DNA from 3 places in the Shigella sp. SIG6 genome. Region 2 is predicted to be linked to each of the others. Evidence: riboswitches for the same ligand, from Rfam matches in the RefSeq annotation. Region 2 holds a riboswitch; each other region holds the start of a gene.

Region 1 (4,178 bases), on a different contig from region 2:
CGTAAACACCGTTCATACGGCGAGCCATCGTCATTATCCAGATCATACGCTCCCTTTTTAGCGCGGCGAGAATAAAAAAAACCAGCAGGTATAATCTGCTGGCGGGTGATTTTACACCAATACTCAGTCACACATGATGCAGGCAAGTCAACTTTCAGAATTGCGGTCATCCCACTGCATCAGTCCTTCAAGCATGGTTAATCGTTGTGGGACGCTTAACCAACGCAACCAGCACAACTTCGCTGTCGCGGTAAAATAGTGCTGATAAAACTGACGCATGGGGCACCTCCTTGCTTCATCGTTAGGAATTATTGACTTAATATAGGGAAAATAAAATTGCTGTCTTTTGCGCAGGAGTTCCCCTTTTATGCCATCTGCTCGTCTGCAACAACAGTTCATCCGCCTGTGGCAATGCTGCGAGGGTAAATCGCAGGACACAACGCTCAACGAACTGGCAGCGTTATTGAGCTGCTCGCGTCGTCATATGCGTACCCTGCTCAACACCATGCAGGATCGCGGCTGGCTGACGTGGGAAGCGGAAGTCGGGCGCGGTAAACGCTCGCGTCTGACATTCCTCTATACCGGGCTGGCGCTTCAGCAACAGCGGGCGGAAGACCTGCTGGAGCAGGATCGTATCGACCAACTAGTGCAGTTGGTTGGCGACAAAGCGACTGTGCGGCAAATGCTGGTTTCTCATCTGGGCCGCAGCTTCCGCCAGGGGCGGCACATCCTGCGCGTGCTCTACTATCGTCCGTTGCGTAATCTGCTACCTGGCAGCGCATTGCGCCGTTCCGAAACCCATATTGCCCGGCAAATCTTCAGTTCGCTAACGCGCATAAATGAGGAAAATGGGGAACTGGAAGCAGACATCGCCCACCACTGGCAGCAAATATCACCGCTTCACTGGCGTTTCTTTTTGCGTCCAGGAGTCCATTTTCATCATGGTCGTGAACTGGAAATGGACGACGTGATCGCCTCTTTAAAACGAATCAATACGCTGCCGCTCTATTCGCATATTACGGACATTGTGTCGCCGACGCCCTGGACGCTGGATATCCATCTCACGCAGCCGGACCGCTGGTTGCCGTTACTGCTGGGGCAAGTTCCGGCGATGATCCTGCCGTGCGAATGGGAAACCCTCAGTAACTTTGCCAGCCATCCTATTGGCACCGGTCCGTATGCGGTGATTCGCAACAGCACCAATCAACTGAAAATTCAGGCATTCGATGACTTCTTCGGTTACCGGGCATTAATCGACGAAGTTAACGTCTGGGTTCTGCCGGAAATTGCCGACGAGCCAGCCGGTGGTCTGATGCTAAAAGGTCCACAGGGCGAGGAAAAAGAGATTGAAAGCCGCCTGGAGGAAGGTTGCTACTATTTACTGTTCGACAGCCGCACCCATCGCGGGGCGAATCAGCAAGTCAGGGACTGGGTAAGCTATGTGCTTTCTCCAACTAATCTGGTCTATTTCGCTGAGGAACAGTACCAGCAACTGTGGTTCCCAGCTTATGGACTGCTCCCCCGTTGGCACCATGCCCGCACCATAAAGAGCGAAAAACCGGCTGGCCTGGAAAGCCTCACCCTGACCTTTTATCAGGATCACAGTGAGCATCGGGTGATTGCCGGGATCATGCAGCAGATTCTGGCAAGTCACCAGGTCACGCTGGAAATCAAAGAGATCAGCTACGATCAGTGGCATGAAGGAGAGATCGAGAGCGATATCTGGCTTAATAGCGCCAACTTTACGCTGCCGCTGGATTTTTCGCTGTTCGCGCACTTGTGCGAGGTGCCGCTGCTCCAACACTGTATTCCGATCGACTGGCAAGCCGACGCCGCCCGCTGGCGCAATGGCGAAATGAACCTGGCGAACTGGTGCCAGCAACTGGTCGCCAGTAAAGCAATGGTGCCGCTTATCCACCACTGGCTGATCATTCAGGGACAACGCAGTATGCGCGGCCTGCGTATGAATACCCTCGGCTGGTTCGATTTTAAATCAGCGTGGTTTGCGCCACCGGATCCATGATTGCTGGTAGATAACAAAATCACTACACTAACGCCGTTCTCAACGGGGTGCCACGCAAACGCGTGCGCTGAGAAAATACCCGTCGAACCTGATCCGGATAACGCCGGCGAAGGGATTTGAGGCTCCTTCTCAAGTCCTTTGCCACTCTTTTTTGAGGTGCAAAGTGTTAAAAAAATGTCTTCCCCTGCTGTTGCTGTGCACAGCGCCCGTTTTCGCTAAACCCGTTCTGACTGTTTATACCTACGATTCCTTCGCCGCCGACTGGGGGCCTGGTCCAAAGATCAAAAAAGCTTTTGAAGCCGACTGTAACTGCGAACTGAAACTGGTGGCGCTGGAAGATGGCGTTTCGCTTCTCAACCGTCTACGGATGGAAGGCAAAAATAGTAAAGCCGATGTGGTGCTGGGGCTGGATAACAATCTGTTAGACGCCGCCAGTAAAACCGGACTATTTGCCAAAAGCGGTGTGGCAGCGGATGCCGTTAACGTTCCCGGCGGCTGGAATAATGACACTTTCGTCCCGTTTGATTACGGCTATTTCGCCTTCGTCTATGACAAGAACAAACTGAAAAACCCGCCGCAAAGCCTGAAAGAATTGGTTGAGAGCGATCAGAACTGGCGGGTGATTTATCAGGATCCGCGTACCAGCACGCCGGGGCTGGGTCTGCTGTTGTGGATGCAAAAAGTCTATGGCGATGACGCCCCACAAGCCTGGCAAAAACTGGCGAAGAAAACCGTCACGGTCACCAAAGGCTGGAGCGAAGCCTACGGCCTGTTTTTAAAAGGTGAAAGCGATCTGGTACTGAGTTACACCACCTCTCCGGCTTATCACATTCTCGAAGAGAAAAAAGATAACTACGCCGCCGCGAACTTTAGCGAAGGTCACTATCTGCAGGTGGAAGTCGCCGCCCGCACCGCTGCCAGCAAGCAGCCGGAGCTGGCGCAAAAATTCCTCCAGTTTATGGTTTCTCCTGCTTTTCAGAATGCGATCCCAACCGGTAACTGGATGTATCCGGTGGCAAATGTCACGCTGCCTGCCGGGTTTGAACAATTGACCAAACCGGCCACCACGCTGGAGTTCACACCAGCTGAAGTGGCGGCACAACGTCAGGCATGGATTAGCGAATGGCAACGCGCCGTCAGCCGTTAATTCCCGGCTGGTTAATTCCAGGTGTAAGCGCCGCCACGCTGGTGGTAGCGGTTGCGCTCGCGGCGTTTCTCGCCCTGTGGTGGAACGCGCCGCAGGGTAACTGGGTGGCAGTCTGGCAGGACAGCTACCTGTGGCATGTGGTGCGCTTCTCCTTCTGGCAGGCGTTTCTCTCGGCGCTACTCTCTGTCGTACCCGCGATATTCCTCGCCCGCGCCCTCTATCGCAGGCGCTTTCCGGGTCGGCTGGCGCTGTTGCGTCTGTGCGCAATGACCTTGATCCTCCCGGTGCTAGTTGCTGTTTTCGGCATTCTTAGCGTCTATGGTCGTCAGGGCTGGCTGGCATCGCTCTGCCAATCGCTCGGTCTGGAGTGGACCTTTTCGCCCTACGGCCTGCAAGGCATTTTGCTGGCGCACGTATTTTTTAATCTGCCGATGGCGAGCCGCTTATTACTCCAGGCACTGGAAAACATTCCCGGCGAACAACGTCAGCTTGCCGCCCAGCTTGGGATGCGCGGCTGGCATTTTTTCCGCTTCGTCGAATGGCCGTGGCTACGGCGACAAATCCCGCCGGTTGCCGCGCTTATCTTTATGCTCTGTTTCGCCAGCTTCGCCACCGTGCTATCGCTGGGCGGCGGTCCGCAGGCAACCACTATCGAGCTGGCTATTTATCAGGCGCTGAGTTACGACTACGATCCTGCCCGCGCGGCGATGCTGGCGCTGCTCCAGATGGTGTGTTGCCTTGGGCTGGTGCTGTTGAGTCAGCGACTAAGTAAGGCCATTGCGCCCGGCACCACGCTGCTGCAAGGCTGGCGCGATCCGGACGATCGTCTGCATAGCCGCATTTGCGACACGGTGTTAATAGTGCTGGCGCTGCTGCTGTTGCTGCCACCGTTGCTGGCGGTGATCGTCGATGGGGTAAATCGCCAGTTGCCGGAAGTGCTGGCACAACCGGTGCTGTGGCAGGCGCTGTGGACCTCGTTGCGTATTGCGCTGGCGGCAGGTGTATTGT
Region 2 (4,178 bases):
TGATACTGTTCAGACAGTCGATGCACTGCCTCCACGAACACGCCAGCATGTTCTGGCGGCACATCCTGATGAATGCCGTGACCAAGGTTAAAGACATGACCTTCGCCGTGACCGAAACCTGCAAGTATAGTCGCTACTTCTTCTTCAATGCGGCCAGGCGGCGCGTACAGCATCGACGGATCCATATTACCCTGCAACGCGACTTTATTGCCCACACGGCGGCGCGCATCGGCGATGTCCGTTGTCCAGTCGAGGCCCAGCGCATCGCAACCGGTTTCAGCCATGGCTTCCAGCCACTGTCCGCCGCCTTTGGTAAACAGCGTGACTGGCACGCGGCGACCGTCGTTTTCACGCAGTAAACCATCAACAATTTTATGCATGTAATAGAGCGAGAACTGTTGATAATCGCGCCCGGTAAGCACGCCGCCCCAGGTGTCGAAAATCATCACTGCCTGAGCACCGGCTTTAATCTGCGCATTCAGATACAAAGTGACGCTTTTCGCCAGTTTATCGAGCAGAGCGTGCAGCGCCTGCGGATCGGCATACATCATTTTTTTGATCACGGTGAAGGCTTTGCTGCTGCCGCCTTCCACCATGTAGGTTGCCAGCGTCCACGGGCTGCCGGAAAAACCAATCAGCGGCACTTCGCCTTTCAGTTCGTGACGAATGGTACGCACCGCGTTCATCACGTAACCCAGCTCATCTTCCGGGTCCGGAATTGGCAGTTTATCGACGTCGGCTTTGCAGGTGACTGGCGAGGTAAAACGCGGACCTTCTCCGGCTTCAAAATAGAGCCCTAACCCCATCGCGTCCGGCACGGTGAGGATATCGGAAAAGAGGATCGCCGCATCCAGCGGGTAGCGACGCAGCGGTTGCAAAGTCACTTCGCACGCCAGCTCGGCGTTTTTGCACAGCGACATAAAATCGCCCGCCTGGGCGCGCGTGGCTTTATATTCCGGTAGATAGCGACCCGCCTGGCGCATCATCCATACTGGAGTGACATCAACGGGCTGGCGCAGCAGCGCCCGCAGATAACGATCGTTTTTAAGTTCGGTCATTTTGGCTGTTCCTTAGTGCGTCAGGCGGTCAGTGTATCATCACTCATACTCTGCCCGACACATCGCCACAGTATCTTCTATCAGACGGCGCGCTACGGTGCCGGGCGGCGGGAGTAACGGCAAATCGTCATAGCGATACCAGTTCGCCTCGAGCAATTCTTTCGGGTCGATCACGATGTCGCCGCTGTCATATTCCGCCATAAACGCGGTCATTAAAGACTGAGGAAACGGCCACGGCTGAGAAGTCACGTAACGCAAGTTTTTAACTTTAATTCCGCTCTCTTCCATCACTTCCCGCGCGACTGCCTGCTCGAGGGTTTCGCCCACTTCGACGAATCCGGCAAGTACTGTATGGACACCGTTACGATGGCGGGTATGCTGGGCGAGGAGGATCGAATCATCGCGACGGATGGCAACAATAATGCAGGGGGCGATTTGCGGGTAGTAACGCTCACGGCAATGGCTGCACAGCATCGCCCATTCGGTTTTGCTCGGATACATTTCATGCCCGCAGTAACCACAGTATTTATGCGATCGGTAAAACTCCGCCAGTTGCACGCCACGTCCGGCCAGTTGAAACAGCCCAACATCGAGATCAATGACCTGACGTACCGACCCCATATCGTGACGCCGCTGCTGTTGTATTAACCAAACAGGTTCCCCCTGCCATTCGCCGATTTGTAGTGCGCGCTGACCCACAAGATCGAAATTTGCCGCTTCGCCATACGGCAATTCTCCCTTCGGCAACCATAATTTTTGTTCATGGCTGACGACCCACCAGCCGTGATCTAATTTTTCAATTATACGATCCATAGCTCTTGCACTACCTTTGCATCACTGGCATGTTTAACATGGTTTTTACATTTCTCACTGAGCAGTTTTTGAATACAAACTTGCGGAGTCAATCATGCTTAACCAGCTCGATAACCTGACGGAGCGCGTCAGAGGAAGTAACAAACTGGTTGATCGCTGGCTACATGTACGTAAGCATCTGCTCGTGGCTTACTACAATCTGGTTGGCATTAAGCCTGGCAAAGAATCGTACATGAGGCTAAACGAAAAAGCCCTTGATGATTTTTGTCAGAGCCTGGTCGATTACTTGTCTGCCGGACATTTCAGTATTTATGAGCGCATTCTTCATAAGCTGGAAGGCAACGGGCAACTCGCGCGCGCCGCGAAGATTTGGCCGCAACTCGAAGCCAATACCCAACAGATTATGGATTACTACGATTCCAGCCTGGAAACCGCCATCGATCATGATAATTACCTTGAGTTTCAACAGGTTTTATCTGACATCGGCGAGGCGCTGGAAGCGCGCTTTGTGCTGGAAGATAAGCTGATTCTGCTGGTGCTTGACGCCGCCCGCGTCAAACATCCTGCTTGAGTTCTGCGCTGTTAACGCGTAATTTACATTCAACGCCCCGTTTGTGGGGGCTAATTTCTTGTCGGAGTGCCTTAACTGGCTGAGACCGTTTATTCGGGATCCGCGGAACCTGATCAGGCTAATACCTGCGAAGGGAACAAGAGTTAATCTGCTATCGCATCGCCTTTGCGGCGATCGTCTCTTGCTTCATCCGTCGTCTGACAAGCCACGTCCTTAACTTTTTGGAATGAGCTATGTCTGCAACAAAACTGACCCGCCGCGAACAACGCGCCCGAGCCCAACATTTTATCGACACCCTGGAAGGCACCGCCTTTCCCAACTCAAAACGCATTTATATCACTGGCACACACCCCGGCGTGCGCGTGCCGATGCGTGAGATCCAGCTTAGCCCGACGCTAATTGGCGGTAGCAAAGAACAGCCGCAGTACGAAGAAAACGAAGCGATTCCGGTCTACGACACCTCCGGCCCGTATGGTGATCCGCAGATCGCCATTAACGTGCAGCAAGGGCTGGCAAAACTACGCCAGCCGTGGATCGATGCGCGCGCCGATACCGAAGAACTTACCGTGCGCAGTTCCGATTACACCAGAACGCGGCTGGCAGATGATGGTCTCGACGAGCTACGTTTTAGCGGCTTATTAACGCCAAAACGCGCCAAAACAGGACGCCGTGTCACCCAACTGCACTACGCCCGCCAGGGCATCATCACGCCGGAAATGGAATTCATCGCCATCCGCGAGAATATGGGCCGCGAGCGCATCCGTAGCGAGGTTTTACGCCACCAGCATCCGGGAATGAGCTTTGGCGCACATCTGCCGGAAAATATCACTGCGGAATTTGTCCGTGATGAAGTTGCTGCCGGACGTGCGATTATCCCGGCCAACATTAATCATCCGGAATCGGAGCCGATGATTATTGGCCGTAACTTCCTGGTAAAAGTTAACGCCAATATCGGCAACTCGGCGGTCACCTCTTCCATCGAAGAAGAAGTGGAAAAGCTGGTATGGTCCACGCGCTGGGGAGCGGATACGGTGATGGATCTCTCCACCGGTCGCTATATTCACGAAACCCGCGAGTGGATTTTGCGTAACAGTCCGGTGCCGATCGGTACAGTGCCGATCTACCAGGCGCTGGAGAAGGTTAACGGGATCGCCGAAGATCTTACCTGGGAAGCGTTCCGCGACACGCTGCTGGAACAGGCCGAGCAAGGTGTGGATTACTTCACTATCCATGCGGGCGTACTGCTGCGCTATGTGCCGATGACCGCGAAACGCCTGACCGGTATCGTCTCTCGCGGCGGTTCGATTATGGCGAAATGGTGCCTCTCCCATCATCAGGAAAATTTCCTCTATCAACACTTCCGCGAAATTTGTGAAATCTGTGCCGCTTATGACGCTTCGCTGTCGCTGGGCGACGGTCTGCGCCCCGGTTCTATTCAGGACGCCAACGATGAAGCGCAGTTTGCCGAATTGCATACGCTGGGCGAACTGACCAAAATCGCCTGGGAATATGACGTACAGGTGATGATTGAAGGCCCAGGCCATGTGCCGATGCAGATGATCCGCCGCAATATGACCGAGGAGTTAGAGCACTGCCACGAAGCGCCGTTTTACACTCTGGGGCCGCTAACTACCGATATTGCACCGGGCTATGACCACTTCACGTCGGGGATTGGTGCGGCGATGATTGGCTGGTTTGGCTGCGCGATGCTCTGTTACGTAACGCCAAAAGAGCAT
Region 3 (4,178 bases), on a different contig from region 2:
CACGCTCACCGGGCAAAATATTGCCATGCTCCAGCACCCCGCTGCGCACGGCATTTTTTACCGTTTCGGCAAACTTAATATAAAGCGGCGTGTTATCCGCCGCTAAAATACGCTCGTTCAGTTGGGCAATCAGCTGGGTATGCGCTTGTTCCATTTGTCTTTTTCCTGCCAGGGAGTCTGGTGGGAGTATATCACTGCTTCTTATTTAAGGCGTTTCTTTAATCCCATCAACGAATGCCTGCAACTCATCCACCGTGCCATTAAACACATTAAAATCCACCGGACCATTGATGCCATCTACCTGTCCACGGTCGGAATGCTGCCAGAAGCGCCAGGCCATGCCGTCATTGTCCGGACGACGTTGATAATAGTGAGCCACCCACCACGGATATTCATTGAAATAGCCCGCCAGATTGGTGTGATAAAAAACGGCTCCTGAGTAAATAATCGGCTTTTTTCCCGTGCGTTTTTCGACCATTTTTAGCCACTGACTTACCCGCTTGCGTAATTCTTTTGCCGATAATTTTCCCCGTTCTTCTACGTCCAGCACGGCAGGGAAATCGCCTTGTGAGAAATCCACCGTTTGCAGAAATAATCGCGCCTGAACTGAAGCGGATACCGACGGGGAGAAATAATGATACGCCCCGCGCAGCAGGCCATTTTCGCGGCTTAATTGCCAGTTACGCGAAAAATAGGGGTCCACCAGCTTTTCGCCTTCCGTAGCCTTAATAAAAGCAAACTGTAAGCGGATATCGTTGTCGCGCATTTTTGCCACCCGCTGCCAGTCGATACGCTCCTGCCAGCGCGAAACATCTAATCCGTGAATGGTGTAACTGGCAGGAATGCGAATAGCGAAAGATTTAACCGGGCGATAACCGTAGAAGTGGATGTAGTCTGTAATCTGAACTGCTGTCGAATAGAAAAAATTCACCGTCTGACGCGGATAAATTGCAACGATGGAAATTAGCCCAAGAGCGCATAATAGAGCGGTGAGTTTTTTTCGACTGGTAATTCTTAGCTGCATTGGTTTCATCCCTGAATGTCAGTGCCAAAGGCTGACAATAACCAAAGCAGCTATAGTACGGTGCTCACCACCAGGCGTGGAAGTGGTGAACCGGACCAATACCGTGACCAACTTCCAGCGTGTCGGCCTGGGCTAACGCCGATGAAAGCCAGCTTTTTGCCTCCTGTACGGTGTCAGCCCAGTTTGTATGGCGCGGGCGTAGTGCAGCCAACGCCGCAGAGAGTGTACAACCAGTGCCGTGGGTGTTTTTGGTCATAATGCGCGGTGCGGTAAACCGTTGTTCACCCTCGCGGGTAAACAGCCAGTCCGGGCTTTGCTCATCATCCAGATGACCACCTTTCATTAGCACTGCGCCACAGCCCATCGCCAACAGCGATCGCCCTTGTTCCAGCATTTCCTGTTCGGTGCGCGCGTGTGGCGCGTCGAGCAAGGCGGCAGCTTCGGGCAAGTTTGGCGTTATTAATGAAACCTGTGGCAATAATCGACTGCGCAGCGTAGCAACCGCCGAAGGTGAAAGCAGCGGGTCGCCGCTTTTTGCCAGCATAACGGTGTCGAGTACCACGTTTTGGATCTGATAACGTTGCAACCGTTCTGCCACCGCTTCAACAATATCGGTTTCCGCCAACATACCGATTTTAGTGGTATCGATTCGCACATCGCTGAACACCGAATCGAGCTGGGCGGCGACAAAATCAGGCTCAATGCGATACACCGACTGTACGCCACGGGTATTTTGCGCCACCAGTGCAGTAATAACTGAGCAACCATAAGCGCCAAGTGCCGAGAAGGTTTTAAGATCGGCCTGAATCCCCGCACCACCACTCGGATCAGTACCGGCAATCGTCAGAGCGTTAATTCGTTTCATGCCTGCACCTCCTGCGTCAATTGCCAGAGCGCATCAAGGAAATGTGGAACAAAACTGCCTGGCCCCTCGCTTCTGGCGACTGCGCGTTCTCCGGCTTGTTTCATCCAGTGACAGGCAGATGCGACATTTTCCAGCGTATCGCCTGGTAACGCACAGCAGGCAGCGACAACCGCCGATAATGCACAGCCAGTTCCTACCACTTTGGTCATTAACGGATCGCCACCGTGAATACCAATGATACGATGTCCATCGGTAACATAATCCACCTCGCCAGTGACCACGACGATTGCGCCAGTTTCCCGTGCCAGTGTTTGTGCAGCGGGTATCGCGTTAGCTGCGGCGTCAGTGGTATCCACTCCCCGTCCGCCATTAGCAATGCCAGCTAATGCCATGATTTCCGAAGCATTACCACGTATCGCTGCCGGTTTAAAAGATAAAAGTTCATGACAAAAATGGCGGCGATAATCGAGCGCACCAACCGCTACTGGATCAAGCGTCCAGCGTGTTTGAGAGCTTTTTGCTTGCTCAACGGCAGCACGCATCGCCTGTGCGCGTGGCTGCGTCAGTGTGCCAACGTTAATCAACAAGGCACTGGCGATAGCCGCAAACTGACTGGCCTCTTCGGTTTCGATAACCATCGCTGGCGATGCACCGAGCGCCAGCAAGGTATTGGCGGTAAAGGTTTGCACCACATCATTGGTCATGCAGTGCACAAGAGGGGAATGTTGGTGAAAAAGGTGTAACGCGTGCGCAGATTGCGCTGAACTCAGCAGGTCGACTTGCATAGTTTGCTCCTGCCATAACGTGAAGAAGCAATGACCTGGTGGTCCGTGACTTCCCTACGCTGGCATTATCCAGATCAGGTGATACGGGTATTTCTCAGCCTTCACGCAGAAGGGCACCCCGAGTCGTTTGGTTGCGATGATAAATCGCAGAGGAGGATGGTAATGTCCAGCGCACCCGTTGTAAACGAGGAAAAACGGCAGTTTTACAATCGCGTTAATAAATTATTTGATATATGAATCCAGCACCTTCAGAACGACATCCAGATCTTCTTCACGTTTTAGCTCATCCCCCTGGTGAACGATGTGTTCCGTCAGATGACCTTTAATCACTTCCCGCATCAGACCGTTTACCGCTCCACGGATAGCAGCAATCTGTTGTAAAACTGCAGCGCATTCGTGCGGCTCGTCGAGCATTTTCTTGAGCGCCACGACCTGGCCCTGAATCTTACTGGCACGCGCTTTCAGTTTCTGTTTATCACGGATTGTATGAGACATGGCAACACCTGGTTAACAAGAATATGAAAAATCATAGCACTATTAATCTACTGGGGGGGTAGTATCAGGTACTGGGGGGAGTAGAATCAGATTGCCGAATTAATACTAAGAATTATTATCATGACCGAATTTACAACTCTTCTTCAGCAAGGAAACGCCTGGTTCTTCATCCCCAGCGCCATCTTACTTGGTGCGCTTCATGGCCTGGAACCAGGGCACTCAAAAACGATGATGGCGGCGTTTATCATCGCCATCAAAGGCACCATTAAACAGGCGGTGATGCTCGGACTGGCAGCAACCATTTCGCATACCGCGGTGGTCTGGTTGATTGCCTTTGGCGGGATGGTGATCAGTAAGCGCTTTACTGCTCAATCAGCAGAACCGTGGCTCCAGCTGATTTCCGCAGTGATCATTATTGGCACCGCGTTCTGGATGTTCTGGCGTACCTGGCGCGGCGAACGCAACTGGCTGGAGAATATGCACGGGCATGATTATGAGCATCATCACCATCATCACGATCACGAACATCATCAAGACCACGAACATCACCACGACCAAGGACATCATCACCATCACGAACATGGCGAGTATCAGGATGCCCATGCACGAGCCCATGCCAATGACATTAAACGACGCTTTGATGGTAGAGAGGTCATCAACTGGCAAATTTTGTTATTTGGCTTAACCGGTGGCCTTATCCCCTGCCCGGCAGCAATTACCGTGCTGTTGATATGCATTCAGTTGAAAGCCCTGACACTGGGCGCAACACTGGTCGTCAGTTTCAGCATTGGCCTGGCGTTAACGCTTGTCACCGTAGGCGTTGGCGCAGCAATCAGCGTTCAGCAGGTCGCAAAACGCTGGAGCGGATTTAACACTCTCGCTAAACGCGCCCCCTATTTTTCCAGTCTGTTGATTGGCTTAGTCGGTGTGTATATGGGCGTACATGGCTTCATGGGCATAATGCGATAACTCAATCCTTTAGGCTTGCATGTTATCTTCAGCCCAGGAT

What was found. Region 2 has a riboswitch for thiamine pyrophosphate ahead of thiC (phosphomethylpyrimidine synthase ThiC). Riboswitches for the same ligand answer to the same signal wherever they lie in the genome.
Region 1: another riboswitch for thiamine pyrophosphate. It lies ahead of thiB (thiamine ABC transporter substrate binding subunit); the one in region 2 lies ahead of thiC (phosphomethylpyrimidine synthase ThiC).
Region 3: another riboswitch for thiamine pyrophosphate. It lies ahead of thiM (hydroxyethylthiazole kinase); the one in region 2 lies ahead of thiC (phosphomethylpyrimidine synthase ThiC).

What each region holds. Positions count from the first base shown of each region.
Region 1 is NZ_JBQZXC010000021.1:29,953-34,130, reverse strand. It holds gene setA (sugar efflux transporter SetA) at 1-46, opposite strand, end outside; gene sgrT (glucose uptake inhibitor SgrT) at 148-279, opposite strand; gene sgrR (DNA-binding transcriptional regulator SgrR) at 368-2,023, shown strand; TPP riboswitch at 2,057-2,156, shown strand; gene thiB (thiamine ABC transporter substrate binding subunit) at 2,187-3,170, shown strand; gene thiP (thiamine/thiamine pyrophosphate ABC transporter permease ThiP) at 3,146-4,178, shown strand, end outside.
Region 2 is NZ_JBQZXC010000036.1:9,345-13,522, forward strand. It holds gene hemE (uroporphyrinogen decarboxylase) at 1-1,058, opposite strand, end outside; gene nudC (NAD(+) diphosphatase) at 1,098-1,871, opposite strand; gene rsd (sigma D regulator) at 1,966-2,442, shown strand; TPP riboswitch at 2,495-2,595, shown strand; gene thiC (phosphomethylpyrimidine synthase ThiC) at 2,676-4,178, shown strand, end outside.
Region 3 is NZ_JBQZXC010000061.1:9,928-14,105, reverse strand. It holds gene ACUU1M_RS11760 (GntR family transcriptional regulator) at 1-154, opposite strand, end outside; gene ACUU1M_RS11755 (glycoside hydrolase family 25 protein) at 206-1,024, opposite strand; gene thiD (bifunctional hydroxymethylpyrimidine kinase/phosphomethylpyrimidine kinase) at 1,089-1,889, opposite strand; gene thiM (hydroxyethylthiazole kinase) at 1,886-2,674, opposite strand; TPP riboswitch at 2,709-2,805, opposite strand; gene rcnR (Ni(II)/Co(II)-binding transcriptional repressor RcnR) at 2,897-3,169, opposite strand; gene rcnA (nickel/cobalt efflux protein RcnA) at 3,290-4,138, shown strand.